3 regions of the Streptomyces sp. NPDC048473 genome follow, and region 1 is predicted to be linked to each of the others. Evidence: riboswitches for the same ligand, from Rfam matches in the RefSeq annotation. Region 1 holds a riboswitch; each other region holds the start of a gene.
What was found. A riboswitch is a leader RNA that binds a small molecule or an ion and turns the genes downstream of it on or off. The one in region 1 is predicted to bind S-adenosylmethionine.

Region 1 (9,795 bases):
GGTGCATGTCAACGTTCCGGGTCGGTGCTTCGTGTCAGTCCTTCGCGTCGGTGCTTCATGCCGGTGCTTCATGCCGGTGCTTCATCCCTGCGGGGCCCGTGCGCTGGATGGGGGCCGAATCGGCCGACTTCCGGCTCGTGGTGGGCTGCCGTGGCTGCGGCGCGGCGCATTTCTGCCTTTATGGTCAACAATGTACCGAAAACGGGCTCAAGTGATCGTATAAGTGGTGAGAATGGTCGTGATTGGTGCCGAAGGGCTCACCGAATTTCCCTATAGTGAAGCCGCGTTGATCGTCAGACCGCAACGCGCGAAGCCTTCCGCACAGGAGAGTCCGTACGATGACGACGCCCGCATCCGCCGTGCCCGAGCGCTCGTCCGCTTCGGCGTCCGGCGGAGGCTGCCCGGTGCGCGCCGGTGCGTCCGCCGTCCCGCTCGGCGGCCCCGAATTCCATACCGAACCCCACGTCGTCTACCGCGCCATGCGAAGCGAATACGGGCCTGTCGTGCCCGTCGAGCTGCCGGGCGGGTTCCCGGCCTGGCTGGTCATCGGATACCGCGAACTCCACCAGGTCACTACCGACGGCGAGTTGTTCCCCAGGGATGTCGGGCTGTGGAACCAGTGGGAGCACATCCCGGAGGACTGGCCGCTGTTGCCGATGGTCGGCCGGCCGATGCCGTCCATCTACTTCACGGCGGGGGCCGAGCACCGGCGTCACGCCGCGATGGTGGGGGAGGCCCTGGAAGAGGTCGAGCCGTTCGAACTCCGCGGGCACTGTGAGCAGTTGGCCGACCGTCTCGCCGATAGGTTCTGCGAACGCGGTACGGCCGATCTGATCGCCGACTTCGCCGTACCGCTGCCCGTGCTCGTCCTCGCCCGTCTGATCGGCTTCCCCGATGAGGACGGGGCGCGGATCGCCGAAGTGCTCAGGGATCTCGCCGACGGGGGACCGGGTGCGCAGGAGGCTCATCAGCGGTTCGGGGAGCACATGCAGCAGCTGTTGGCGGCCCGCCGGGCCGTGCCGGGGAACGATGTGACCTCCCGAATGCTGGCGTACTCCGGTGAGTTCACCGACGAGGAGTACGTGCTCGACCTGATGGCCATCACGGCCGCCGGGCACCTCACCACCGCCGACTGGATCGGCAACTCGCTGCGGCTGATGCTCACCGACGATCAGTTCGCCGTCGCACTCTCCGGCGGGCGGCACAGTGTCGCCGAGGCCATGAACGAGGTGCTCTGGGAGGAGGGTCCGACACAGATCCTCGCCGGTCGCTGGGCGGCCCGTGACACCCGGCTGGGTGGCAGGAGCATCCGCGCCGGAGACATGGTGCTGCTCGGTCTGGGTGCCGCCAACGCCGATCCCTACATCCGGCAGCATCTCTCGACCTCGGCGGGGACCTCCGGCCAGGGCGGCAACAGCGCGCATCTGGCGTTCAGCCACGGCGAATACCGCTGCCCCTTCCCTGCCCAGGAGATCGCGGAGATCATCGCCCGTACCGGCATCGAGGTGCTGCTCGACCGGCTGCCCGACCTGGAGCTGTCCGTTCCCGCGCAGGCGCTTGTCCGGCGACAGTCCGCCTTCCTGCGCGGGATGACCGCACTGCCCGTCCGGTTCACCCCCGTACGTCCGACAGGAGACTTCTCTTGAACTGCCCGCATGCTGCTGCCCACGAGGCCACTTCAGGTGGCGGGGCCGTCGTCATCGACCCGCTGGTGCAGGATCTCGACGGCGAGACCGCGCGGCTGCGTGACGCCGGTCCGCTCGCCAGGATCGAACTGCTCGGCGTTCCGGCCTGGACCGTCACCCGGCATGCCGTGGCCCGTCAACTGCTCGTCGACCCGCGCCTGGTGAAGGATCTCGACGCCTGGGAGCTCTGGCAGCGCGGGGAGGTCACGCATGCCTGGCCGCTGATCGGCATGATCGATGCCGGGCGTTCCATGTTCACCGTGGACGGGTCGGAGCACCGACGGCTGCGCACCAAGACCTCCCAGGCGCTCACACCGCGCCGGCTGGAGGAGATACGCCCGGAGATCGAGAAGTTCACCGAGGAACTGCTCGATGCACTCGCCGAGCAGGGCGAGAAGAACGAGGGCGGTGTGGTCGACCTCAAGTCCGTGTTCGCGCAGCCGTTGCCGATGCGGGTCGTCGGCATGCTGATGGGGGTGGACGAGGCCGAGCACCCCATGCTGATGAAGCGGTACAAGGCATTCTTCTCCATGCTCACACCGCAGGAGGAACGCCTGGCGCTGCTGGCCGAGTTGGACGTCTTCTACGCCGCCCTCGTACGCGAGAAGACCGCCCGGCCGACCGACGACCTCACCAGCGCGCTCATCCTCGCCGAAGAAGGCGGGGAGCCGCTCACCGAGGAAGAGGTGGTGGGCAATCTCAAGGCGATGGTGGCCGCCGGGCACGAGACCACCATCGGGCTGATCCTGAATGCCGTACGCGCCCTGCTCGGCCACCCCGAGCAGTTGCGTAAGGTTCTCGACGGCGAGATCCCGTGGGAGACGGTCATCGAGGAGACGCTGCGCTGGGACACCCCCACCACACATCTGCTGATGCGGTTCGCCACCGAGGACATTCAGGTCGGCGACGACGTGATCGCGAAGGGCGAGGGCGTGGTGATCTCCTATCGCGCCATCGGCCGTGACATCGAGCAGCACGGGCCGGACGCCGACGCCTTCGACATCACCCGGCCGGCCCCGATCCGCCACATGACCTTCGGCCACGGTCCCCACATCTGCCCCGGAGCGGCGCTCTCGCGGGTGGAGGCCGGCATCGCCCTGCCCGCACTGTTCGGGCGCTTCCCCGGGCTGCGGCCGGCCGTCGCGGACGAGGAGATCCGCAAGCTGCCGGTGATGACACAGAACGACATGGAAGCCTTCCCGGTCCTGCTGCACGGCTGACGCGTAGAGAAGAGACGCCGAGGGCCGCCCGAAACGTCCGGGCGGCCCTGCGGCCTGTCCGGAGGATGAGGGCGGACAGGCCACCGCGACCGCGCCCGCCGCGCCGGTGGCGCACCAGTCCGCCGTGCCGGTCGTGCACCGCCCCGCCGACTGCTGTTCGGCGGATCGCCACCGTGTCCACACCGCGTCGCTCTTTCGCGGCCCGGCGGACTCTGGAACACTCCAGTCGTTTTCGCCCCACACCTCCTCACCCCACAGAGGTCCTCACCCATGGCTGAACTCGACCGACGCCGCTTCATGCAACTCGCCGGAGGCGCAGCCGCCTTCACCATGCTGTCGAACAGCATCGCCCGCGCCGCCTCCCTCCCGGCGAAGGGCGCCACCGGCACCCTTGAGGACGTCGAGCACATCGTCGTGCTGATGCAGGAGAACCGCTCGTTCGACCACTACTTCGGCACGCTCAAGGGTGTACGCGGCTTCGGTGACCCGCGCCCGGTGACATTGCCCAGCGGCAAACCGGTGTGGCACCAATCGTCCGGCACCAAGGAAGTGCTGCCGTTCCGGCCCACGGCCGACAACCTCGGGCTCCAGTTCATCCAGGACCTCAACCACGACTGGGCGGGCGGCCACCGGGCATTCAACAAGGGCGCGTACGACCAGTGGGTGCCCGCCAAGTCGGCGACGACGATGGCCTACCTCACCCGCGAGGACATACCGTTCCACTACGCCCTCGCCGACGCGTTCACCGTCTGCGACGCGTACCACTGCTCCTTCATCGGCTCCACGGACCCGAACCGCTACTACATGTGGACGGGTTACACCGGAAACGACGGCACCGGCGGCGGCCCCGTGCTCGGGAACGACGAGGCGGGGTACGGGTGGACGACGTACCCCGAACGGCTGGAGAAGGCCGGGGTGTCCTGGAAGATCTACCAGGACATCGGCGACGGGCTCGACGCCGCAGGGTCCTGGGGATGGATCAGCGACGCGTACCGGGGGAACTACGGCGACAACTCGCTGCTCTACTTCAACAATTACCGCAACGCCAAGCCCGGTGACCCGCTCTACGACAAGGCGCGCACCGGCACCGACGCCAAGAACGGCGACGGGCTCTTCGACAGGCTCAGGGCCGATGTGAAGGCCGGAACCCTTCCGAAAATCTCCTGGATCGCCGCCCCGGAGGCCTTCACCGAGCATCCCAACTGGCCCGCGAATTACGGTGCCTGGTACATCGCGCAGGTGCTGGACGCGCTGACGTCCAACCCGGAGGTGTGGGGCAGGACCGCCCTGTTCATCACGTACGACGAGAACGACGGATTCTTCGACCACATCGTGCCGCCGTACCCGCCGTCCGGGGCCGCGCAGGGGCTTTCCACCGTGGCGACCTCCGCAGACTTCTTTGCAGGAAACGGAAGTTACGCCGCAGGCCCGTACGGTCTGGGGCAGCGTGTGCCGATGCTGGTCGTCTCGCCGTGGAGCACCGGAGGGTTCTCCTGTTCCGAGGTCTTCGACCACACCTCGATCATCCGGTTCATGGAGCGTCGCTTCGGGGTGAAGGAACCGAACATCTCACCCTGGCGGCGCGCCATCTGCGGCGACCTCACCTCCGCGTTCGACTTCGGCCGTAGGGACACCGCCCCCGTCGCCCTGCCCTCCACGGCCGGGTACCTGCCGCCGGACCGCAACCGGCATCCCGACTACGTGCCCGTCCCGCCCGCCGTAGGCAGCGTCCCCGAACAGGAACCGGGCTCCCGGCCCACCCGGCCGCTTGCCTACGCGCCGTTCGTGGACGGCTCGGCGAATCCGGCGACCGGAAAGTACGGCCTCACCTTCAGCGGCGGCGCCGCTGCCGGGGCGCAGTTCCTGGTGACGTCCGCGAACCGTACCGACGGACCGTGGACGTACACCACCGAGGCCGGCAAGTCGCTCACCGACACCTGGAACACGGTCTACTCGAACGGGGCGACCAACCTCAGCGTGTACGGGCCGAACGGCTTCCTGCGCACCTTCAAGGGGCCCGGCAAGTCGGCAGGGCCCGAGGTGACCGCCCGCCACAACGCCACAAATGGCCAACTTGACCTGACGATGACTCATACAGGTTCTGGCGACGCTCATTTGACGGTGAGCGACGCATACGGCGGATCTGCCCAGACGTTCACGGTGCGCGCGGGCGCGACCGTGACCCACTCGGTGGACCTGCGGGGGAGCAGCCGCTGGTACGACATCTCGGTGGTCTCCGACACGGACACCACGTTCCTGCGGCGCTTCGCCGGACACGTCGAGACGGGCCAGGCGGGTACGAGCGATCCGGCCCTGATGGCAGACTGAATCGGAGGGACCGGGGCGGGGGCAGGTGTACGTGCCCTCGCCCCCCTTGACTGGTCTGGGCATCTGACCGCCCGTCGGCCACTGCTGTCCGTGGGATACAGTTCTCGTAGGTCATGAGTTCCAGTGCACAGCCCCGGCTAACTGGACGGCACCCCGCTCCGCTGCGGGTGCTCCGGGTGACGACCTGCCCCGTGCTCGACGCACGGGGAACAGCGGACCATAGGGGCAGAGCACCTGGGGTCCATGATCCCAGGAAGGCGAACGACCATGCTCCCCCACCTCATCCAGAACGACGAATGCCCCAGCCACGGTCCCGGCCACCACGTCCACTGGATCCACGCCAAGAAGTGCCACCAGGAGCCCGGCCAGGCCGTGGAACTCCTGCTCACCTCGGGCGACGTCAGCGCCGACGGGTGGATCGAGCTGCGCCCCGCCTTCGACCTTGCCGAAGACCTGCCGAAGGTGTGGACTCACGCGCCGGGACTCCTCCATGAACTGCTCGCCGGGCACCGTGGCCGCGTGTTCTGGCTCCCGCGGTGGCATGCCTTCAAGCTGGTGGACTCCGGCGGCCGGGCAACGGCACTGGTCAATGCCGGTTTCGAGGGCGGCCCGGTGTGCGCGACCGAGGCGCCCGACCCGCGGCGGACCATTGGCGGCACGACGTACGGCCTGTAGCCCACCGGTCCGCCTATGGTGGACGCACCGGTCCAGCCCGGGGCGCAGCCCGGTCCTGCCGCGGTGCAGGGTTGGTGGAAATGATCGGCAGAACCGTGTCGAAGCGCTTCGACAGTTCTCTGGACAGGCCGTACGGACGGGTTTAGGCTCGGATTCATCCGTGCATGTCACCGACTGATTCGGTCGAATTCGAAGCGCTTCGCCCAGCCGGTCGGTACGCGGCGGTGTGTGGTCCGGTACCCGAAATTCGTCCCGTGATGGAGAGCCCTGAATGGTCACCCTTGCCGAGGTCGCCCAGCATGCCGGAGTCTCCGCGAGCACGGTGAGCTATGTCCTCAGTGGGAAGCGGTCCATCTCGGTGTCCACCCGGGAGCGGGTGGAACAGAGCATCCAGCAGCTCGGATATCACCCCAATGCCGGTGCGCGGGCGCTCGCGAGCAGCCGGTCGAACACCATCGCGCTCATGGTGCCGCTGCGCACCGACATGTATGTGCCCGTGATGATGGAGATCGCCATCGCGGTCGCCACCACGGCCCGCACGCACGGCTACGACGTCCTGCTTCTCACGGGAGAGGAAGGGCCGGCCGCCGTGCGACGGATCGCGGGCAGCTCGCTCGCCGACGCCATGATCCTGATGGACGTGGAACTGCACGACGAGCGGCTCCCGTTGCTGCGCGAGACCGACCGGGCCACCGTGCTCATCGGTCTGCCCGCAGAAACGGGCGGGCTCACCTGTGTGGACCTCGACTTCGAGGCGACCGGGGCGCTCTGTGTGGAGCACCTTGCCGCACTCGGGCATCGCGAGATCGCGGTGATCGGCGAAGCGGCCGCCGTCTACGATCGCCACACCGGATTCGCCGAACGGACCGTCGACGGTGTACGGGCCAAGGCGCAGGAGACCGGTGTGCGGGTCCTGCACCGGCCCTGTGAGGGCGGGTATGCGGCGATGGCCCAGACCCTGTCCCGGATCTTCGACGAGCGGCCGGGTACCACGGGATTCATCGTGCAGAACGAGTCCGCCGTGGAACCACTGCTCAATCTGCTGCGCCAGCAGGGACGGGCCGTGCCGGAGGATGTGTCGGTGGTCGCCATCTGCCCCGAGCAGGTGGCATCGCAGGCCTCGGTCCACCTCACCTCGGTCGCCATTCCGGCGCAGGAGATGGGGCGGCGCGCCGTCGAGCAGGTCGTCGCGAAGCTGGGCGGTCGCGGAACGGATGAAGTCGAGCTGCTGGCTCCGGAGTTGACGGTCCGGGAAAGCAGTGGACCGGCGCCCGTCGGCTGACCGTCGTGCGCACGAGCCGGCCCCCGTGCGAGGGCCGGCTCCTCCTGGCTCCGGGCGGGTCAGCCGGACGAGACGCTGAATCCGTTCGTCGTGAAGTCCAGGCCGCCGGGCGACGACGTGATCTCGTAGCCGAACTGGACGTCACCGATGGTCTCGTTGCCCCACCAGCCCTTGGTGTCCTTGATCCACTTCAGGATCGGCAGGATGTCCACGGTGCCCGATGCGGAGTCCGAGGTGCGCAGGAACGAGAAGACCTGGTTGGACCCGTTGTCACCCTTGTAGACCGTCCAGGTGTGGCCGCCGCGCGTCAGCGTTCCCTGCGAGGTGCCGAGCGCGCCGACGTCACCGTTGTAGTTCACCCAGAGCATCACCTCGTAGTCGTAGTCGGTGTCCCAGATGTCGTACGACGTGTTGTAGTCGCCGACCGACGGGACAGTGACGTTGTAGCTGCTGGTGAGCGATGCCAGCGACGTGATGGACCTGCCGACCACCTTCTTGGCGTTGGGGTACGACTTGATGCCGCCGGTGTCCGGGTGATCGGCCCGGACGCCCCAGTTGCTCGATGAGTTGGCCCAGATGGACTGCGAACCCGCGCCGGAACCCCAGATGTTGTTGTAGAGGGTGTAGCCGTCGGAGGTGGTGTAGTTGCCCCACTGGTCCGAGGAGGACCAGATCGCGGCCTGGGCGGGGGCGGCGGCGAAGCCGATGAGGGCGGCCAGCGCGGCCAAGACGGACTTCGGCGAGCGCGTCCCCACCGACGTGGTGTGGCACGACGGCTCGGATCCGGAGCGGATGCACAATTACTACGCGCAGATCTACAACCGCACGGTCTTCGAGCTCCTGGAGAAGGAGCGCGGGCACGGCGAGGCGGTGCTCTTCGCCCGCTCGGCCACGGCGGGCGGCCAGCAGTTCCCCGTCCACTGGGGCGGCGACTGCTTCGCATCGTTCACCGCGATGGCCGAGTCACTGCGCGGCGGTCTGTCGCTGAGCCTGTCCGGCTTCGGCTTCTGGAGCCATGACATCGGCGGCTTCGAAGGTACCCCCGACCCGGCCGTCTTCAAGCGATGGCTCGCCTTCGGCCTGATGTCCTCGCACAGCCGGCTGCACGGCAATGTGTCGTACCGCGTGCCCTGGGCGTTCGGCGAAGAGGCGGTCGACGTCGCCCGCAAGTTCACGCTGCTCAAGCACCGGCTGATGCCCTACCTGTACGGAGCGGCGGCCGAGGCGCACCGAATCGGCATCCCGGTGATGCGCCCCATGCTGCTGGAATTCCCGGACGACCCGACGACCCGGATGCTGGACCGCCAGTACATGCTCGGCCCCGACCTGCTGGTCGCCCCGGTCTTCGCGCAGGACGGCCGGGTCGAGTTCTACGTCCCGGCGGGGACCTGGACGTCCCTGCTGACCGGTGAGACGGTCACCGGCCCTGCCTGGCGCCACGAGACCCACGGCTTCGACAGCCTTCCGGTCCTGGTCCGTCCCGGCGCGGTCCTTCCCTGGGGCGCCGACGACCAGCGCCCGGACGGTGACTGGCTGGACGGCCTCACCCTGCGGGCCTTCGGCCCGGCGACCGCGACCACCGAAACGCTGGTCACGGTGCCGGACACGACGGGTGAGCCCGCTGTGACATTTCATGTTGTACGGGACGGGGCCGCCGTGCAGGTCACGGCCAGAGGCACGGACCGCGTGATCCTGGAGGACACCGGGGCAGCGGGGGAGGGGGTGGGGACGGTGCGGGTGGGGTGAGTGGGGTGAGAGTGCGGCGGGCTTCCCGCGGACTGTTTCGGGCCGGACGGTCGCCCGTCCCGCAGACCCTTCGAGTGGGACGGGTGCCCGTCCCGCCCGTCAGCCCAGCGCGTCAGCCAAGGCGCTGTCCGCCGCGGCGCGCGACTCCTGCCACAGCGTGGTGACCGGCACCCACACATGGACCCCCCTGGGCATGCCGACGGTGGCCGCACGGAAGGTGACGCCCAGGTGGGAGGGGTCGGCCGAGACGGACAGGCTGCCGACGACGTGTCCTTCGGTTGCCGCCGGGTCCGCGGTGCGGACGGCGGCGTACGCTCGCTCACCCCGTGAGAGGACGTACGGTCCGCTCTCGGCAGGCGGCACGGTCTCGGCGGAGCCGTCCAGGCCCCGGAAGGTGATCGTCGGGACGCGGTCCACGACGCAGGCCCGGCCGCCATGGTTGGTGACGCTGATACGGGCAACGTTCCGCAGCCCGCCGGGTGCGGCACGCACATCGAGGGCCTTCTCCGGACAGATTCCGGGGCGGCTCACGGCTCCGGCGGATGCGGTGCCGGTCGTGGCCGACGCTGTGGTGGCGGTCAGCGTCAGTGCGGCCGCGACGGTGAGGGCGTAGGCGAGAGCGGAGCGGAGACGCATGGTGTTTCTCCCGTTGGATCGACAGCCTGCGGATACGGCCGGACGGCCCGGCGGCCGGTGAGGCCGACATCGCCAGTGTGACCGGTATGCCCCGATCTTCGCGACAGATCAGACATATCGGTTCGATATATCTGGCGACGGGATGGAGCCCGGGGCCTCGCGACTGCGGGGCGGGAGTGCTACGCCGTCTCGGCCGAGCTGTCCCGCACCGTACGGCTGCGGG
Region 2 (9,795 bases), on a different contig from region 1:
AGTTCACGATCAGGATGTACGGGTCGTCGAGAGACGACTCCATGCGCTCCATGTCGGTGGCGAAGTACGCCGAGATGTAGCCCTTGTCGAAGCGCATACCCTCGGTGAGCTCCAGCTCCAGACCGAAGGTCTGGGACTCCTCGACGGTGATGACGCCTTCCTTGCCGACCTTGTCCATGGCCTCGGCGATGAGCTCGCCGATCTGGGTGTCGGCGGCGGAGATGGAGGCGGTCGAAGCGATCTGCTCCTTGGTCTCCACGTCCTTGGCCTGCTCCAGGAGGGCGGCGGAGACGGCCTCGACGGCCTTCTCGATGCCCCGCTTGAGGGCCATCGGGTTGGCACCCGCGGCGACGTTGCGAAGGCCCTCGCGGACGAGAGCCTGAGCGAGAACGGTGGCGGTGGTCGTACCGTCGCCGGCGACGTCGTCCGTCTTCTTGGCGACCTCCTTGACCAGCTCCGCACCGATCTTCTCGTACGGGTCCTCCAGCTCGATCTCCTTGGCGATGGAAACACCATCGTTGGTGATCGTGGGGGCGCCCCACTTCTTCTCAAGGACGACGTTGCGGCCCTTGGGGCCAAGGGTGACCTTGACGGCGTCGGCGAGCTGGTTCATGCCGCGCTCGAGACCGCGCCGGGCCTCCTCGTCGAACGCGATGATCTTGGCCATGTGAAGTGGTCCTCCCGGACAGGGGTGGATTTCTCCGGACCGAGTGGCGCCCGCGACGGACGGCCTGCCTGACCGGTGGTTCCTTGCCCCACCGGACCTGCGGGCCTCACCGGCCCGGTCCAAGTTCTGTCACTCTCACCTGGAGAGTGCTAACGCCAATGATTAGCACTCGCCCCCGGAGAGTGCAAGCGTCCCCCTCGGGATGTGGACAAGGGATGCGGGCAACGACAGCCACTCGCGGGTGGCTGCGGACACGCACGCGGACGCGGACGCACGGAGGGCCCGTACCCCAGGGGTACGGGCCCTCCGTGCGTGAGTAGTGTCGTTGGCCGACCGCGCCGAGCTCAGCCGACGGCGAGCTTGACCATGTCCGCCTGCGGCCCCTTCTGGCCCTGCGAGATCTCGAATTCAACTCGCTGACCCTCTTCGAGGGTGCGGTATCCGTCCATCTGGATCGCGCTGTAGTGGACGAAAACATCCGCACCACCGTCGACCGCGATGAAGCCGTACCCCTTCTCCGCGTTGAACCACTTGACGGTGCCCTGAGCCATGCCTAACTCCCCTATTACTGGCCCTTGCACAGGACCGCACTTCGCGGGCCCGGGTCAGAACTCACCCTCCGACAGGAGAGGGTGCGTGCGCCGGAACGCGTCGACCGCGGCCGAATGTATCTGCCCAACTGCCGTCTGCAACAGGTCAATCGGACGAGAATTCTGGGCAGCACCGAACGCCCGAATAGGGGGAATTCATGAGATTCCTGGGCAAGTCGGGCCAGGCAAAGGCGACTTATGGCGCAAGAAGATCGAACACTTTGGCTGCATCTTGTCGTGGCCGGGCGCATTCTCATATGCGGGCGGCACGGGCAGCTCGGGGGACTTCCCTCACTCTACCGCGTTCAACCATGCAGAATTGCCCCCTCCGCTTCTCTCGCGGAGGGGGCAATTCCGATAAAGCCGTGAAGTCGTCCGGGGAAACCGGACAGGGGGTCAGCAGCCGCCCGCGACCGCCGGAATGATCGAGATGCCCGCGCCGTCCGGCGTCGCCGCCTCCAGGCCGCCCTCGAAGCGCACGTCGTCGTCGTTGACGTACACGTTCACGAAGCGGCGCAGCTTGCCCTGGTCGTCCAGGACGCGGGCGGCGATGCCCGGGTGGTTCTGCTCCAGGGACTCGATGACCTGGGAGAGGGTCGACCCCTCGGCCGGGACCTCGGCCTGGCCGCCCGTGTAGGTGCGGAGGATGGTGGGGATGCGGACCTTGACGCTCATGGTGGGTGCCTTTCTTCGGTCTCGGGTGGTCAGCTGGTGGCGAGGCCGGCGGCGCGGAACGCGTCCAGGCTCGGGCGGATCGTCGCGGTCGCCTGCGACGTGGCGGCCACCGCGTCCAGGGTCTTGAGGCCGTCACCCGTGTTGAGGACGACGGTGGTCAGCGCCGGGTCGAGCAGACCGGCCTCGATGAGCTTCTTCGTCACGCCGACCGTCACCCCGCCCGCCGTCTCCGCGAAGATGCCCTCGGTGCGCGCCAGCAGCTTGATCGCGTCGACGACCTGCTCGTCGTTGACGTCCTCGACCGCGCCGCCGGTGCGGCGGGCGATGTCCAGGACATACGGGCCGTCGGCCGGGTTGCCGATCGCCAGGGACTTGGCGATCGTGTTCGGCTTCTGGGGCCGTACGACGTCGTGACCGGCCTTGAAGGCGGTGGAGACCGGGGAGCAGCCCTCGGCCTGGGCGCCGAAGATCTTGTACGGCTTGTCCTCGACGAGACCGAGCTTGATCAGCTCCTGCAGACCCTTGTCGATCTTCGTGAGCTGCGAGCCGGACGCGATCGGGATGACGATCTGGTCGGGCAGCTGCCAGCCGAGCTGCTCGCAGATCTCGTACGCCAGGGTCTTGGAGCCCTCGCCGTAGTACGGGCGCAGGTTGACGTTGACGAAGCCCCAGCCCTCGCCGAGCGGGTCACCGATGAGCTCCGAGCAGAAGCGGTTGACGTCGTCGTAGTTGCCCTCGATGCCGACCAGCTCACCGCCGTACACCGCGGCCATGACGACCTTGCCCTGCTCCAGGTCGTGCGGGATGAACACGCAGGAACGGAGACCGGCGCGGGCGGCGGCGGCGCCCACCGCACCGGCGAGGTTGCCGGTGGAGGAGCAGGAGAGGGTGGTGAAGCCGAAGGCGCGGGCGGCCTCGACGGCGATGGCGACGACGCGGTCCTTGAAGGAGTGCGTCGGGTTGCCGGAGTCGTCCTTGACGTACAGGCCGCCGGTGATGCCCAGCTCGCGGGCGAGGTTGTCGGCCTTGACCAGCTTGGTGAAGCCGGGGTTGATGTTGGGCTTGTCCGCGACATCGGCGGGGACCGGCAGCAGCGGCGCGTAACGCCAGATGTTGTTGGGTCCGGCCTCGATGCGCTTCTTCAGCTCGTCGGGGGTGCCGCTCGGCAGGTCGTACGCCACTTCGAGCGGCCCGAAACAGGACGCGCAGGCGAAAATGGGACCGAGCTCGAAACGCTCGCCGCACTCGCGGCAGGAAAGCGCCGCGGCGGGACCGAGATCAACAGCTTCGGCAGCTTCGGCGGAAGAATTGGTGCTTACTGCAACAGTCTGCACGGCCATGATGGCGGAGGCCCTTTCTCCTCATCTTCCTTGCGACGCATTTCGCCACAAGACGGAATTGGCACCTTCCCCACCGTGACCTCGCGGTCGGCGGGAGGGTTGCCGGGACTTCAACGGGCCGTTCCCTCAGTCCCTCTGGATGAGCGCTGTGGCACTGGATCATCGATCCAGGCATTTATTGGCGGACGGACCCCGACATGCGATGGCCATCCGCGTTGTTCAAGACTGTAACCGAAGCACCGGACAGTTGAGATAGTCGTCCGAACCGCGAGATGGATCACATACAGGGAGTATCGACCGTGCTGGAAGAGGCCGAACGCTGGCTGGCCAGGCGTTCCTGGTCGGCAGCCGACCGCCCGCTGGACCGGCTCATCGCCGCCAAGGCCCGCGACCCGCGTCGCGGAAGCGTGAGCGTCGTACTGCCTGCGCTGAACGAGGAGGCGACGGTCGGCGAGATCGTCGCGACGATCCGGCGCGAGCTGATGGAGAAGGTCCGGCTGGTCGACGAACTCGTGGTGATCGATTCCGGTTCCACGGACGCCACCGCGAAGGTGGCCCGGGAGGCCGGCGCCCGGGTGGTGCACCGGGACGAGATACTCCCCCGGATACCCGCCGTGCCCGGCAAGGGCGAGGTGCTGTGGCGGTCGCTCCTGGTGACCGGCGGTGACATCGTCTGCTTCATCGACGCCGATCTGAAGGACTTCTCGGCGGACTTCGTCTCCGGCATCGTCGGCCCGCTGCTGACCGACCCGGACGTGCAGTTCGTGAAGGCGATGTACGACCGCCCCTTCGGTGACACCGCAGGTCAGGGCGGTCGTGTCACCGAACTGGTGGCCCGTCCGCTGCTCAATCTGCACTGGCCGCAGCTGGCCGGTTTCGTCCAGCCGCTGGGCGGGGAGTACGCCGTACGCCGCTCCCTCCTCGAACGGCTGCCCTTCCCCGTCGGCTACGGAGTGGAACTGGGCCTCCTGGTCGACGCGCTGCACACGGTGGGTCTGGACGCGCTGGCCCAGGTCGATGTGGGGGTGCGCAAGCACCGCCACCAGGACGGGCAGGCGCTCGGCCGGATGGCGGCGGCGATCTACCGGACCGCTCAACTCCGTCTGTCCCGCGGTCATTTGGTGCGGCCTTCGCTCACCCAGTTCGAGCGCGGCGAGGACGGCTTCGTACCGCGTACCCATGCGGTGGACACCGAGGAGCGGCCCCCGATGCGCGAGATCGAGGAGTACGTTTCGCGCCGCGCGGCCTGACGCGGCCTGACTTCGCACGTTTGGGTGGTTCGTGATCGGGCTAGATTCCGCAACATGGTCTCCGAGCACGAAGCCCAGCCCGCTGCCCAGGTCCTCGTTGCGTCCAACCGCGGCCCGGTGTCGTACACCCTCGCCACGGACGGATCGCTCGACGCGAAGCGGGGCGGCGGCGGGCTCGTCTCCGGGCTGAGCGCCGTCAAGGACAAGCTGTGGGTGTGCGCCGCGCTCGGTGACGGGGACCGGGAGGCGGTCCGGCGCGGGGTCGGTGAGCAGGGCGTACGGATGCTCGACATCGACGCGGCCGTCCACGCGGACGCGTACAACGGCATCGCGAATTCGGTGCTCTGGTTCGTCCACCACATGCTGTACCAGACGCCGCTGGAACCGGTCTTCGACGCGGAGTTCCGGCGGCAGTGGGCGTCCTTCGAAACGTACAACCGGGCCTTCGCCGAGGCGCTCGCCGAGGAGGCGGGCCGGGGTGCGGCGGTGCTGGTGCAGGACTACCACCTGGCGCTGGTGCCCGGCATGCTCCGCGAGCTCCGCCCCGACCTGCGGATCGGCCACTTCTCGCACACCCCGTGGGCGCCCGTCGACTACTTCCGCCTGCTCCCCGACGACATCGCCGAGCAGCTGCTGCACGGCATCCTGGGCGCGGACCGGGCGGCCTTCCTGACCCGGCGCTGGGCGGACGCCTTCATCGGCTGCTGTACGGAGATCCTGGGCGGCACCGGGCGGACCAGGATCGGGGTGCACGGGCTCGGCGCGGACGCGGACTTCCTGCGCGGGCGCGCGCACGAGGCGGACGTGGACGAGCGGATGGCGGCGCTTCGGGAGCAGGTCGGCCCCGGGCGGAGGACGATCGTACGAGTGGACCGAACGGAACTGTCAAAGAACATCGTGCGCGGCCTGCTCGCCTACCGCGCGCTCCTCGACGAGCGGCCGGAATGGCGCGAGCGCGTCGTCCATGTCGCCTTCGCGTACCCGTCGCGGCAGGACCTGGCGGTGTACCGCGACTACACGGCGGAGGTGCAGCGGGTCGCCGACGAGATCAACGCCGTGTACGGCACGACGGGCTGGACGCCGGTCGTGCTCCACGTCAAGGACGACTTCGCCCGCTCGCTCGCCGCGTACCGGCTGGCGGACGTGGCGCTCGTCAACCCGATCCGCGACGGCATGAACCTGGTCGCCAAGGAGGTCCCGGTCGTCTCCGACCACGGCTGCGCGCTGGTGCTGTCGCGGGAGGCGGGGGCGTACGAGGAGCTGGGCAGCGACGCGGTCGTGGTGAACCCGTACGACGTGTCCGCGACGGCGGCGGCGCTGCACGAGGCGCTCATGATGGCGGACGACGAACGGGCCGCGCGCACGGAGCGGCTGGCCGCGGCGGCGGTGGCGCTGCCGCCGCAGCAGTGGTTCCTGGACCAGCTGGACGCGCTGCGGCGGGAGTGAGGCGTCAGATCCGTTCGGCCAGGGCTGCCAGGAAGGCGACGACGGCTCCCGGGCCGGTCAGCAGCAGATCGGCCCGCTCGGCCAGTTCGGGCACTTCCGCGCTGCCGCTGCAGACCAGCAGGCCGGGGATGCCGTCGGGGCCCCCGGCGCGGAGCTTCTCCACGGCGGCGTACGCGGCGAGGTCGCCCAGGTCGTCACCCGCGTACAGGACGGACTCGGCGTCCGTCTCCCGTACGTACTGGGCGAGCGCCACACCCTTGTCCATGCCCGGCGGGCGCAGCTCCAGGACCAGGCGGCCCGGTTCGACGATCAGCCCGTGCCGGGCGGCGAGCTCGCCGAGGGGGCCGCGCAGGGCCTCGAACGCGGCCTGAGGGTCGGCGGCGCGGCGGGTGTGGACGGCGAGCGCCTGGCCCTTCTCCTCTATCCAGGTGCCGTGCCACGAATCGAACCGGTCGAGCACGCCCGGGAGTTCGGCGCGGACCGCGGCGACGCCGGGGTGCGGGGCGGGGGTGTGGACCGTGCCGGACACGGCATCCCAGCGTTCGGCGCCGTAGTGGCCGAGGACGACGAGGTGGTCGAGCCCCGGCACCCCGGCGAAGCCCCCGTACCGGACCGCGACGCCGGCCGGGCGGCCGGTGATCACCGCGATGGAGGCCACTTTCGGGGCGAGCGCGACGAGCGCGTCGACGGCGCAGGGGTGGGCGCGGGCCTGTTCCGGGTCCGGGACGATGTCGGCGAGCGTCCCGTCGAAATCGAGCGCGATGACCGCACGGTCCGGGCGCGCGAGGATCGCGGCGAGAGCTTCTCGGCCGGATGGGGTGGTGGGGATCGGGAGCTCGGACGGGGTTTCGCTCGGCGCGGGTGCTTCCGGGTTGCTGCCCATGAGGGGAGCCTATAGCGGGGTGCGGGGGTTGGGGGCGCCTGCGGCGGGCCTGTTCCCCTACCCGCCCCTTCCCGAACCCGGGGTTCCACCCCGTCGGACCCCGCGCCTCAAACGCCGGCGAGGCCGAAATTCACGCCGCACCCGGGAACGCCCCTCAGCGGCGCCCCCGTCTCGCGTCGCGTACCCGGCGCAGGCGGTTCACCGTCACCGGGTCCTCCTCCAGCGCGCGCCGGTCGTCGAGGAGCGCGTTCAGCAGCTGGTAGTAGCGCGTGGGCGAGATGCCGAGCTGTTCGCGGATCGCGCGCTCCTTCGCCCCCGGCCCGGCCCACGACTGCCGTTCGACGGCGAGCACGGCACGGTCCCTGTCGGAGAGACCGACGGGGCCGTCCGTGTCGTCGGGGCCATTCGGAGGGGCGGTCATATCAGCCAACATATCGCCCGGCCGAAGCGCCGCCGGCCGTTACTCCGCGTCCTCCGCCGCCCTCGCGTCCTGCGCGATCTTCCCCAGCACGCTCTCGGGGCGCCCGCTCGGCGCGACCGCGTTGCCGATGTTCTCCTTGATCGACTCGCTGGCCCGCGCCCAGGACGTCTTGCCGAACGGGTAGAACTCCGAGTTCGGCAGCGCGGCCAGGAACTTCCACAGCGGCTTGTACTTGGGGTCGGACTCCATCGCCGCGGAGGCGCTGTCGGTGACCGGCAGCAGGTCGTACTCGTCGGCGAAGTCGATGACGTTCTTGTCGGTGAAGAGATAGTCGAAGAACTTGCCCATCTCGACACGGTGACCGCGCTGCTTGAAGCCCATGATCCAGTCGGCGACGCCCATCGACCCCTTTGTGGGGCCACCGATACCGGGCAGCGGCACCATGCCGACGGAGACGCCCTTCTTCTCGGCCTCCTGCATCAGCGTCGGGTGACCGTTCAGCATCCCGACCTCGCCGCGCGTGAACGCGTCGAACGCCTTGCCGCGGTCGAGCTTGCCGGGGGCGACGGGGCCCACGAGGCCCTTGTCGACCAGGTTCGTCTTCAGCCAGTCGAACGTCTTGATGTTCTCGGGTGAGTCGATCTCGTACGAGTCGACGTCGTCGATGTAGCCGCCGCCCCCGCTGAGCAGCCACATCATGGTCTCGGCCTGGGACTCCTCCGGACCGAGCGGCAGAGCGATCGGGTACGTCACACCGCGCTGCTTGAGCACCGCCGCGTCGCTGCGTATGTCGTCCCAGGTCTGCGGGGCATCGAGGCCCGCCCGGGCGAAGAACTTCTTGTTGTAGAAGAGCAGCCGGGTGCTGGCGACGAACGGCAGTCCGTACTGGGTCTGGTCCACGCTGCCCGCAGCGGCGAGGCGCGGCAGGAAGTTGGCCTGGGTGGGGATGTTCAGCATCTCTTCGGACCGGTAGAGCTTGCCGGCCTTGGCGTAGTCGGCGTACGCGCCGATCTGGGCGATGTCGGGGGCCTGCCCCTTCTTCACCATCTCGGCGACCTTGCGGTCGACGTCCTTCCACGAATAGACGCTGACATCGACCTTGATGCCGGGGTGGGACGCCTCGAAGCCCTTCACGAGCTCGGCCCAGTACTTCTTGGAGCTGTTGGCCGCGCTGTTGCCGTAGTCCGCCGCGACGAGCTTGAGGGTGACATCCCCCGATCCGCTGCTGCTGCCGCCGCATCCCGACAACGTTGCCGTCAATCCCAGTGCGGCCACCGCCGCGGTCAGTCCCAAGTAGCGCCGCTGCACAGCCCAGTCCGTCCTCGTCCATTGCGTCATCCGCGCCGGCCACGTCCTCGTGGGGCATTCCGGATGAGCTGCGATCCTCTCCCGAGCGATCGCCGGAGGTCTACTCCACCGGTATATCGCTTTCGCAACGTAACCGGACCCGTGGCCGGTTGGCGCGCGGGGGCATTGCCCTTGACCTGCGCACACTGCTAAGTAGGTTTCGACGCAAGGCTGTTCATGGTCCAGACCTTTGCACCGCTGCTGTCCCGCACCGCCCGCATCGTTACCGTTCCACTCCGTTCCTCGCCGCAAGGAGCCGTCCAGCATGTCGCGTACCGCATCAGAAATTGCCACCCAGCCCAGCTGCTGGCGACGTGCCGCAGAGGCGGGGGCGGTGTTCGACGGGCTGCCGCGGCCGGGTGAGCGGGTCGCCGTCACCGGGTGCGGCACCTCCTGGTTCATGGCGATCGCGTACGCGGCGCTGCGCGAGGCGGCCGGGCAGGGCGAGACGGACGCGTATCCCTCGTCGGAGTTCCCGGCCGGGCGGCCGTACGACCGGGTGGTGGCGATCACCCGCTCCGGTACGACGACCGAGGTGCTGGAGCTCCTCGGCGAGCTGCGCGGCAAGGTCACCACCGTCGCGCTGACCGCCGACCCGAAGACGCCGGTCATGGACGCCGCCGACGCGGTGGCCGTACTGGACTGGGCGGACGAGGAGTCGGTCGTCCAGACCCGCTTCGCCACCACCGCACTGGCCTTTCTGCGGGCCGGCCTGGAGGCGTCGGGTCCACTTCCGGCCGGGGTGAAGACGGTCGCCGCCGCGGCGGTCGACGCGGAGCTCGCGGTGACGGAGCCGCTGGACGAGGCGGTGGTCTCGGCCGAGCAGTGGACGTTCCTGGGGCGCGGCTGGACGTACGGCCTGGCCCAGGAGGCCGGGCTGAAGATGCGTGAGGCGGCGGGCGCCTGGACGGAGTCGTACCCGGCCATGGAGTACCGCCACGGCCCGATCTCGATCACCGGACCGCACCGGGTGGCATGGGTGTTCGGTCCGCTGCCGGAGGGGCTCGCCGGTGATGTGGCGGGGGTGGGCGGGACGCTGGTCGCGCATGCCACCGCGGACCCGATGGCGGATCTGATCCGGGCGCAACGGCTGGCGGTCGAGCTCGCGGAGTCGAAGGGGTACGACCCGGACCACCCGCGCAACCTCTCGCGCAGCGTGATCCTTTCGTCCTGAGC
Region 3 (9,795 bases), on a different contig from region 1:
GTCGAGCGCCTCGACGGCGTCGTCGGCCGGCTCGGCCGACTCGGCGCCGCTAGCGGGCTGCTCCACCATCCGTCACCCCAAATCGTCTGTCCGCACGGCCCCGTCAGGAGTCGGCACCCGGCCTGTCCACCAGTTCGATCTGATCCACCGCATTGCACCAACGACAGCGCACCGACTCGATGGTCTCACTGACCACCTCGCGTTCCTCGACGGTGGACTCCCCGGCCAGGTCGAGATGGACGTATTCGATGACCTTGGAGGATCGCGTCACGTCGAACCGCGTGAGATTCCCGCAGAGCGTGCAGCGCCAGCGGGTCACGTCGGTCGGCTGGGGAACCGTCGTCATCGTGCGTCCTCTTTCGTCGAGCCTCGTGACGTCTGCTTCAAGGATCTCGCGGTGCGCCGTCGAACTGCGGATGTCCTGCCGTAACCCTACGGCCTCGCCGCGTCCCCCTGACACGGCGAGGCGGTCTGTCCCGTTCCCTCCGCTTGCGTCATGCTCTGTTCATGATCGATCGGCGGGCTGCGGCCGGCAGATTCACCAGCGGGCTACTACGGACGGTCACCTCCGGCGGACCGCCGGTGACCCATGCCCTGATCGCCCTGTGCTGTCTGGTCTTCCTGATCAGCCCGCTCTCCGGCTTCAACCCGCCCTCCGGCGGCCCCGACGCCCTGCTCGCCGCCCAGGCCGGGTACTTCGAACGCTGGGGCGTGATCCCGAGCGAGCTGTGGAACGGCTCCGCACACCCCCTGCTCACCCCGCTCACCGCCCTCTTCGTGCACGGCAGCTGGCTGCATCTGCTCGGCAACATGCTCTTCCTGTACGTGTTCGGCGCGATGGCCGAGGAGCGCATGGGCCATGCCGAGTTCACCTTCTTCTATCTCGGCTGCGGCTATCTCGCCCTGGTCGCCTACGCGGCCGCGCACGCCACGTCCGACCAGACGCTCGTCGGCGCGTCGGGGGCGATCTCGGCGGTGCTCGGGGCGTTCCTGTACCTGTTCCCCAGGGCCCGGGTCACCAGCCTGTTTCCGTTCCTCTTCTTCCTGCCGCTGCGCTTCCCCGCCTGGATCGTGCTGATCTTCTGGTTCGTCCTGCAGTGGCTGGCGGTCCAGGGCGCGGGCAGCGGGGGCCCCGGCGTGGCCTATCTGGCCCATGTGGTCGGCTTCGCCCTCGGCTTCCTCTACGCCTGGGGGCGTTACCGGCGTACGGATAGAGTGAAGTCTCCAGCCACGGCCACCGAGGGAGAAAGCCAGCCGTGATCACCGCGATCGTGCTCATCAAAACCAGCGTGGACCGGATCCCCGAGATCGCCGAGGCCATCGCCGCGCTGGACTGCGTCAGCGAAGTCTTCTCGGTCACCGGTACGTACGACCTGATCGCCATGGTCCGGGTGGCCAAGCACGATGATCTGGCGGACGTCATCCCCGGCCGGATCAGCAAGATCCCCGGCGTCGAGGCCACGGATACGCATGTGGCCTTCCGTACGTACTCGCAGCACGACCTGGAGGCCGCCTTCGCCATCGGCCTCGACGCGTAGGTACGCCCCTTACTACGGCGTAGCACTTCGGCGGGGGACGGGCTCGGCTGCCCGTCCCCCGCCGAAGTGCTACGTGCCGTCAGAGCTGCGCCGCGCCCCGGTCCGGGACGCAGCGGCCGTCCTCGGTGCGGTACTTCCACTGGGCGCCCTTGCTCACCAGCTCCTTGACCGCGCGGACGAATCGCTCGATGTGCTCGTCCGGCGTACCGGCCCCGAAGCTCACCCGGATCGCGTTCAGTGAGCGCTCGCCCGGCTCGGCCTCCGGCGCGCCGCACTCGCCGACCTCCTGCGGGTCGCTGCCCAGCAGGGTGCGGACCAGCGGGTGGGCGCAGAACAGTCCGTCGCGGACCCCGATGCCGTACTCGGCGGAGAGCGCGGCGGCGAAGTGCGAGCTGTTCCAGCCCTCCACCACGAAGGAGATGACGCCGACCCGCGGGGCGTCGTCGCCGAACAGCGAGAGCACCTTCACCTCGGGGACGTCGGCGAGTCCGGCCCGGACCGCGGTGACGAGGTGCTGCTCCCGGGCGACCAGGTTGTCGAAGCCCGCCTCGGTCAGCGCCTTGCAGGCGGAGGCGATGGAGTACACGCCGATGACGTTGGGGGAACCGGCCTCGTGGCGGGCGGCGGTGGAGTGCCACTCGACGTCCACACCGCCGTCGGTGCGGCGGGCGACCTTGCGCGAGGCGCCGCCGCCGGCCAGGTACGGTTCGGCGTCCTGCAGCCAGTCGGCCCGGCCCGCGAGCACACCCGAGCCGAACGGCGCGTACAGCTTGTGTCCGGAGAAGGCGACCCAGTCGACGTCCAGCTCGGTGATGTCGACGGGGTGGTGCGGGGCGAGCTGCGCGGCGTCCAGCACGATCCGGGCACCGTGCGCGTGCGCGGCGGCCGCCAGCTCCTTGACCGGCCACAGTTCGCCGGTGACGTTGGAGGCGCCGGTGACGCAGACCAGCGCGGGGCCGTAGGGGTCACGGTCGGCGAGCGCCCGCTCCAGCGTCTCGACGGCCTGGGCCGGGGTGCGCGGGGCGTTCAGGTAGGTCACCCGGGCGTCGCGCCATGGCAGCAGCGAGGCGTGGTGCTCGGTCTCGTACACGAAGACCTGACAGTCGGCGGGGACGACGGCGGCCAGCAGGTTGAGGGAGTCGGTGGTCGAGCGGGTGAAGATCACCTGGTCGTCGGCACGGCAGCCGAGGAACTCTGCGACGGTCGCGCGGCTGTTCTCGAAGAGGTCCGTGGAGAGCTGCGAGAGGTACCCGGCGCCGCGGTGGACGCTGCCGTAGTACGGGGCGTACGCGGCGACGTCGTCCCAGACGCGCTGCAGGGCCGGCGCGCTGGCGGCGTAGTCGAGGGCGGCGTACGTGACTTCACCGCCCGTGACCAGCGGAACCGTTACATCCTTACCCAGAACCGGCAGAGGGGCACAAAGCGACCGGTCGGCGGCAGCGGTGAAGACAGACATGGCGAACTCCCGTAACAGGCAGGCGAATTGCATGCGCCGGCGGATACGCGGCAGCGCAGCAGAAAGAGAAAAGGGTGTGCGGAGGAGGGCCGAGAAGCCCTATCGCATTCGCTTGCTCACAAGAGACTCCCTAGGGACCAGGACCCCGGGGGCTGGCATTCACAGATGCCGAGGGGCCCGCGCTTGCCGCAGACCTCGCTGCCTACGGCCTGGTCTTCACCCGGGGCACCCCGCCACGGACGGAGGGTTGCCGGACAGCGGGCCGGGGCCGTAGTCGCTGTCACTCATGACCTGCTCAGCATCCTGCCATACGTACGTCGACGCGCAAGGCGCGGTCCAAGATCTGGACCGCGCCCTGCGTCACATTCCGTCCGGTCAGGCGTTGCTGACCGCCACCCAGCGCTCCAGCACCTGCCGGGCCGCCCCCGAGTCGATGGACTCGGCGGCCTTCGCGATCCCGGCGGCGAGCTGCTCGTTCAGCGTGCCGTCCGTCGGGTCCAGCGCGACCAGCGCCGCCGCCGAGTTGAGCAGCACGGCCTCCCGTACGGGGCCTCGCTCGCCGGCCAGCACCCGGCGGGCCACATCGGCGTTGTACGAGGCGTCGGCGCCACGCAGCGCCTGCGCCGGCACGAGCTCCAGACCGACGTCGCGCGGGTCGAACGCCTCCTCGCGCACCGATCCGTCCCGGACCACCCAGACGCGCGAGGTCGCGGTCGTCGCCAGCTCGTCCAGGCCGTCGTCGCCGCGCAGGACCAGCGCCGAATTGCCTCGCTCGGCGAGGACACCGGCGACGATGGGCGCCATTCGCAGGTCGGCGACGCCGACGGCCTGGGAGCGCACGTTGGCCGGGTTGGTGAGCGGCCCGAGGATGTTGAACGTCGTCGGGGCGCCGAGCTCCTTGCGGGCCCTGGCGGCGTAGCGCAGGGCGGGGTGGAACTTCACCGCGAAGCAGAAGGTGATGCCCGCCTCCTCGGCCACTTCGACGACCCGCTGCGCGCTGATGTCCAGATTGACGCCCAGCTTCTCCAGCACATCGGAGGAACCGCTCGCCGACGAGGAGGCGCGGTTGCCGTGCTTGACGACCTTGGCGCCCGTACCCGCGATGACGATCGCCGACATCGTGGAGATGTTGACCGTCTTGGCGAGGTCGCCGCCGGTGCCGACGATGTCGACCGTGCGACCGGGTACGTGGATGGTGTTGGCGTGCTCGTACATCGCGCGCACCAGGCCGGACACCTCGTCGACCGTCTCGCCCTTGGCGCGCAGGGCCACCGCGAAACCGGCGATCTGCACATCGGTCGCCTCACCGCTCATGATGCGGTCCATCGCCCACGCGGTGTCGTCCGCGGTCAGGTTCTCGCCGCGCAGCAGCGGGTTCAGCACGCCGGGCCAGGAACGGTCCGCCACGCTGTCGCCGCCGACCGGGGTCACAACGTTCATGGTCCGCTCCTGGGGGTCCACAGCCGATAAAAGAGGTTGCCCCCACCCTATCGAGCGCCATGGACAGCAAAGAGCCCCGTCCATCGGATGGACGGGGCTCCAGCTGTGGCGATCAGTTCAGGCGATCAGTGGTGACCGTGGCTGCTGGTGATCTCCTTGTACTCCTCGGTGGTGGGCTTGGCGATCTGGTTGTTTTCGCCGTAGTAGCCCTTGCTGAGCCTGGCCCGCAGCTTCTGCAGTGCGGGCACCTTGCGCTCGACACCGTTCTCGTCGACCGTCGGGCCGATCTCGACCGGCTTGTACTGCTCGTGCGCGGTGAGCGTGTGCAGCTGCTCGGGGCTGAGCGGCTCGTGGATCTCGACGAACTCACCGTGCGGCAGGCGCTTGATGATGCCGGACTCGCGCCCGTGCAGCACCTTCTCCTTGTCGCGGCGCTGGAGGCCGAGGCAGATCCGCCTGGTGGCGATGAACGCGATGACCGGGCCCACGAAGATGAAGATCCGGACGAACCAGGAGATGGCGTTCAGCGACAGGTGGAAGTGCGTGGCCCACAGGTCGTTGCCACCGCCGATGAAGACGATGACGTACTCGGTGATCCAGGCGACGCCGAAGGCGGTCCGGGTCGGGGCGTTGCGCGGGCGGTCCAGGATGTGGTGCTCGCGCTTGTCCCCGGTGACCCAGGACTCGATGAACGGGTAGACCGCGATGATCGCGAGTACCAGTCCGAAGGCCATCAGCGGGATGAACACGCCCAGGACGAGCGTGTGACCCCAGAGGTTGATCTCCCAGCCCGGCATCACTCGGATCAGACCCTCGGCGAAGCCCATGTACCAGTCGGGCTGGGCGCCGGTGGACACCTGGTCCGGGCGGTACGGGCCGATGGCCCAGATCGGGTTGATCGACGCGATCGCCGCGATGATGGCGATGATGCCGAAGACCAGGAAGAAGAAACCTCCGGCCTTCGCCATGTACACCGGCAGCAGCGGCATGCCGACGACGTTCTTGTTGGTGCGGCCGGGACCCGCGAACTGCGTGTGCTTGTGGTAGAAGACCAGGATCAGGTGCGCCACCAGCAGGCCGAGCATGATGCCCGGCAGCAGCAGGATGTGGATCGAGTAGAACCGGGCGACGAAGTCGTGGCCGGGGAACTCTCCGCCGAACAGGAACATCGAGATGTACGTGCCGACGATGGGCGTCGACAGGATCGCGCCCTGGGTGAAGCGGACACCCGTACCGGACAGCAGGTCGTCCGGGAGCGAGTAGCCGGTGAAGCCGGTGAACATACCCAGCACGAACAGCAGGAAGCCGAACAGCCAGTTGATCTCACGCGGCTTGCGGAACGCACCCGTGAAGAAGACGCGCATCATGTGCACGAACATGCCGGCCAGGAAGATCAGCGCGGCCCAGTGGTGGATCTGGCGAACCAGCAGACCACCGCGGACGTCGAAGCTGATGTCCAGCGTCGAGGCGTATGCCTCGGACATCCGGATGCCCTGCATCGGCTCGTACGAGCCGTGGTACACGACTTCGTTCATGCTCGGGTGGAAGAACAGCGTCAGATACACACCCGTGAGGATGATGATGATGAAGCTGTAGAGGGCGATCTCACCGAGCATGAAGGACCAGTGGTCCGGGAAGATCTTGCGCATGTTGGACTTGGCCAGGGAGTAGATCCCGAGCCGGCCGTCCGCCCAGTCGGCCACCCGCTCGCCGGCGGGCGCCTTGCGATTGCCCGGTGCGGCAGCACCGGATGTGTTCGTGGTCGCAGTACTCATCCGCGCTCCCAGAATGCAGGACCGACGGGCTCTTCGAAGTCACCGAGCGCCTCGAGGTTGCCCTCGCTGTTCACACCGATCCGCAGCTGCGGAAGGGCGTGACCGGCCGGACCGAAGATGACGCGGGCGCCGTCGGAGAGGTCGAAGGTGGACTGGTGGCACGGGCAGAGCACGTGATGCGTCTGCTGCTCGTACAGGCTGATCGGGCAGCCGACGTGGGTGCAGATCTTGGAGAAGGCCACGATTCCCTCGTGGGCCCACTCGCGCTCGCGCTTGTCCTTGATGTTCTCCGGCTGGATACGGATGATCATCAGCGCGGACTTGGCGATCTGGTTCTGGAAGTCCTCCGCGTCCTCCGCCAGGCCCTCGGGCATGGCGAAGGTCAGCGAACCGACGGCGACGTCCTCGGGACGCAGCGGCTCCATCGTGTTCATGTTGATGAGCTGCTTGCCCTTGGCCCACAGGGTGCTGCGGAGCTTCTTCTCCGGCAGCGGACCGAGGTCGCGCAGCAGCACCACACCGGCGAGCGGCACCAGGGCCAGCGCACCGAACATGGTGTTCCGGATCAGCTTGCGCCGGCCGAACGCGGACTCCTCGGCACCTGCCGCGAAGTCTGCGAGAACCTTCGCCTTGACCTCGGGCTCGGCCTCGATGGCGTGCCGGTCGTCGGCGACCTCCACGTCGGACATCAGGGTGCGCGCCCAGTGGACGGCACCGGCACCGATCGCGAAGAGGGCCACGCCCAGGGTCAGACCCAGGGAGAAGTTGAGCGCGCTCACATGGCCGAAGGGCCAGATGTACACGATCTTGTCGACCGGGAAGATGACGTACGAGGCGATGAAGCCGATCGTCGCCAGCATGGACAGCGTGAACATGAACGCGACGGCGCGCTCGGAGCGCTTCGCGGCCCGTTCGTCGATGTCCTGGATGCGCGGCTTGTGGGCCGGCAGCCCCGGGTCGGCGAACGGGTCGTCCGCGACCTCTACCGCGCCGTGCGCGGTGTCCTGCTCAGCGGGCAGGTTCTCGTCTGGAATCTCTTGGCTACTCATGACTTCTTGGCCTTAGCGGTGTGGGCCGCGACCCAAATGGCAACTGCGATCAGTGCGCCGAGCCCGAAGATCCAGGCGAACAAGCCTTCGCTGACCGGCCCCAGGCCACCCAGCTTGAGGCCACCCGGGCTCTCGGACTGGGCGCCGTTCACGGTCTGGACGTACGCGATGATGTCCCGCTTCTGCTGCTCGGGCATCGTCGTGTCCGGGAAGGACGGCATGCTCTGCGGGCCGGTCTGCATGGCCTCGTAGACGTGCTTCGGGTCCACGCCTTCAAGGCTGGGCGCGTACTTGCCGTTCGTCAGCGCACCACCCTCGCCAGTGAAGTTGTGGCACTGCGCGCAGTTGGTACGGAACAGGTCGCCACCCTTGGCGATGTCCGCACCGTCAGGGCTGACCTGGTTCTTGGTCGGAACGATCGGACCGGCGCCGAGCGACGCGACGTAAGCCGCGAGCTGGTCGATCTCGGCCTGGCTGTAGATGACCTTCTTCTTCGGTACCTGGGCACCCGGCTGCTGCGCCGGCATACGGCCCGTACCGACCTGGAAGTCCACGGCGGCGGAGCCCACGCCGACCAGGCTCGGCCCGTCGGTGGTGCCCTGACCGCCGGTTCCGTGGCAGCTGGCGCAACCGACGGAGTACAGCTTCTTGCCCTCATCGATGGCGAGGGACTGGGCGGTGTCGTCGGCCTGCGCCTTACTCGCGGGCGCAAACGCGGCGTACAGCCCCCCAGTGGCCGCCAGCGCGAGGAGTAGTACGACGACCGCCGCCAACGGATGGCGTCGTCGTGCGGAGAGCTTTTTCACGGATTACCCCGGTGTCAGGATCTTCTGCGTCGATGCTGGATGTGGTTCGGGTTCGAGCCCGGTTACTTGATCATGTAGATCGTGGCGAAGAGGCCGATCCACACGACATCGACGAAGTGCCAGTAATAGGACACGACGATGGCAGCGGTCGCCTGTTCATGGGTGAACCTCTTGGCTGCGTATGTCCTGCCCAGAACGAGCAGGAAGGCGATGAGACCGCCTGTCACGTGCAGCCCGTGGAAGCCGGTCGTCAAGTAGAACACCGAGCCGTACGGATCGGAGGACAGCGAGAGGCCGTCCTTCTTCACCAGCTCGGTGTACTCGAAGACCTGGCCTCCGATGAAGATCGCACCCATCACGAAAGTGATCATGAACCAGGTACGGAGCTTCTTCACGTCGCCCCGCTCCGCGGCGAAGACGCCGAGCTGGCAGGTGAGTGAGGAGAGCACCAGGATCGTGGTGTTCGTCGCCGAGAACGGGAAGTTCAGGGCCGAAGCCATTTCCTTCCAGTGGTCCGGTCCCATCACCGATCGCAGAGTGAAGTACATCGCGAAGAGGGCCGCGAAGAACATCAGCTCGGAACTCAACCAGATGATGGTTCCGACGCTGGTGAGGTTCGGTCGATTGACCGACGGGTGCGCGTGCCCGGTTTCTACTGTCGTTGCTGTCGCCACGACCGACATTATGTCGGTCCCTTATCCCGCCCTCACTCCGGGGGGTGCCGTTCGGTGTGTCAACAGGGTGTGCCCTCCCCGAACGGCCCATGAATCCGCTGTCCCGAGCGGTGCTGACAGGCCATCGGGCAGAGTACGATCCGCGCATCGGTTCATGCCCGGAAAGCCCCGAAGACACAGATGTCACGGAGGAACAATGCAGCCGACCGCCACGGTCCTGGTCTACAGCGACGACGCCAACACCCGTGAGCAGGTGAGGCTGGCAGCCGGGCGCAGGCCCGCGGCCGATGTGCCACCGGTGGAGTTCCTCGAATGCGCCACCCTGCCCGCCGTCCTGGACGCGCTGGACAACGGCGGCATCGATGTCTGTGTACTGGACGGCGAGACGGCGCCCGCGGGCGGCATGGGCGTCTGCCGGCAGATCAAGGACGAGATCTTCCACTGCCCGCCCGTGCTGCTGCTGATCGGGCGCCCGCAGGACGCCTGGCTGGCCACCTGGAGCCGTGCGGACGCCGCGGTGACCCTGCCGGTCGAACCGGCCGGGTTCGCGGACGCCCTGGCCGCTCTGCTGCGCAGCAGGGACTGCGTGGACGCCTGAGACCTGCCGCGGTTTCGTCTGCAGTCCCGCTGAGGGGCAGCGCACTCCCCGGGCCGGTCAGACCTCGGGGCGCAGTCGCGCCGCCTGGATCGTGTCCGTGCGGTCCGGGGTGGCGTTCTTCTGCAGGGCGCTGCCCTGCTGCCATTTGGCCCAGGACAGGTTCCAGTCGCCGTAGCCGTTGTCGAACGGCGTCATCGTCTCGCCCTGGCTGCCGACGACCTGGACGATGTCGCCCGTGCGCACGGTGTTGTAGAACCACTCGGCCAGGCTGGTGCTCATGCCCGTACAGCCGTGGCTGACGTTCTCGTACCCCTGCGAGCCGGTGGACCAGGGGGCCGCGTGCACGTACTCGCCGCTCCAGGTGACGCGGGTCGCGTAGTAGACCAACAGGTCGTACCCGTCGTCGGAATTCTCCGAGATGCCGATGGTCTCTCCGCGCATGCGTACGGAGTACTCCTT

Region 2: it holds a riboswitch for S-adenosylmethionine, as region 1 does, so the genes downstream of both, thrC (threonine synthase) here and ACGFU7_RS15285 (hypothetical protein) in region 1, are expected to answer to the same signal.
Region 3: it holds a riboswitch for S-adenosylmethionine, as region 1 does, so the genes downstream of both, ACGFU7_RS02065 (aminotransferase class V-fold PLP-dependent enzyme) here and ACGFU7_RS15285 (hypothetical protein) in region 1, are expected to answer to the same signal.

What each region holds. Positions count from the first base shown of each region.
Region 1 covers NZ_JBICXE010000007.1:198,127-207,921, forward strand. Annotated here, with positions in the region: gene ACGFU7_RS15270 (cytochrome P450) at 339-1,646, shown strand; gene ACGFU7_RS15275 (cytochrome P450) at 1,643-2,905, shown strand; gene ACGFU7_RS15280 (phosphocholine-specific phospholipase C) at 3,176-5,233, shown strand; SAM riboswitch class IV at 5,343-5,452, shown strand; gene ACGFU7_RS15285 (hypothetical protein) at 5,501-5,908, shown strand; gene ACGFU7_RS15290 (LacI family DNA-binding transcriptional regulator) at 6,180-7,190, shown strand; gene ACGFU7_RS15295 (hypothetical protein) at 7,250-7,918, opposite strand; partial or broken gene ACGFU7_RS15300 (TIM-barrel domain-containing protein) at 7,872-8,936, shown strand; gene ACGFU7_RS15305 (DUF4232 domain-containing protein) at 9,036-9,572, opposite strand; gene ACGFU7_RS15310 (hypothetical protein) at 9,752-9,795, opposite strand, start outside.
Region 2 covers NZ_JBICXE010000015.1:159,680-169,474, reverse strand. Annotated here, with positions in the region: gene groL (chaperonin GroEL) at 1-667, opposite strand, end outside; gene ACGFU7_RS24235 (cold-shock protein) at 1,012-1,218, opposite strand; gene ACGFU7_RS24230 (MoaD/ThiS family protein) at 1,654-1,932, opposite strand; gene thrC (threonine synthase) at 1,962-3,272, opposite strand; SAM riboswitch class I at 3,291-3,418, opposite strand; gene ACGFU7_RS24220 (glucosyl-3-phosphoglycerate synthase) at 3,572-4,522, shown strand; gene ACGFU7_RS24215 (trehalose-6-phosphate synthase) at 4,577-5,968, shown strand; gene otsB (trehalose-phosphatase) at 5,973-6,851, opposite strand; gene ACGFU7_RS24205 (DUF3263 domain-containing protein) at 7,006-7,272, opposite strand; gene ACGFU7_RS24200 (ABC transporter substrate-binding protein) at 7,312-8,610, opposite strand; gene ACGFU7_RS24195 (SIS domain-containing protein) at 8,885-9,793, shown strand.
Region 3 covers NZ_JBICXE010000001.1:437,878-447,672, forward strand. Annotated here, with positions in the region: gene ACGFU7_RS02045 (NYN domain-containing protein) at 1-66, opposite strand, end outside; gene ACGFU7_RS02050 (hypothetical protein) at 104-346, opposite strand; gene ACGFU7_RS02055 (rhomboid family intramembrane serine protease) at 508-1,260, shown strand; gene ACGFU7_RS02060 (Lrp/AsnC family transcriptional regulator) at 1,257-1,538, shown strand; gene ACGFU7_RS02065 (aminotransferase class V-fold PLP-dependent enzyme) at 1,618-2,994, opposite strand; SAM riboswitch class IV at 3,169-3,286, opposite strand; gene trpD (anthranilate phosphoribosyltransferase) at 3,370-4,434, opposite strand; gene ACGFU7_RS02075 (cytochrome bc complex cytochrome b subunit) at 4,560-6,209, opposite strand; gene ACGFU7_RS02080 (Rieske 2Fe-2S domain-containing protein) at 6,206-7,258, opposite strand; gene ACGFU7_RS02085 (c-type cytochrome) at 7,255-8,064, opposite strand; gene ACGFU7_RS02090 (heme-copper oxidase subunit III) at 8,127-8,747, opposite strand; gene ACGFU7_RS02095 (hypothetical protein) at 8,935-9,336, shown strand; gene ACGFU7_RS02100 (Ig-like domain-containing protein) at 9,394-9,795, opposite strand, start outside.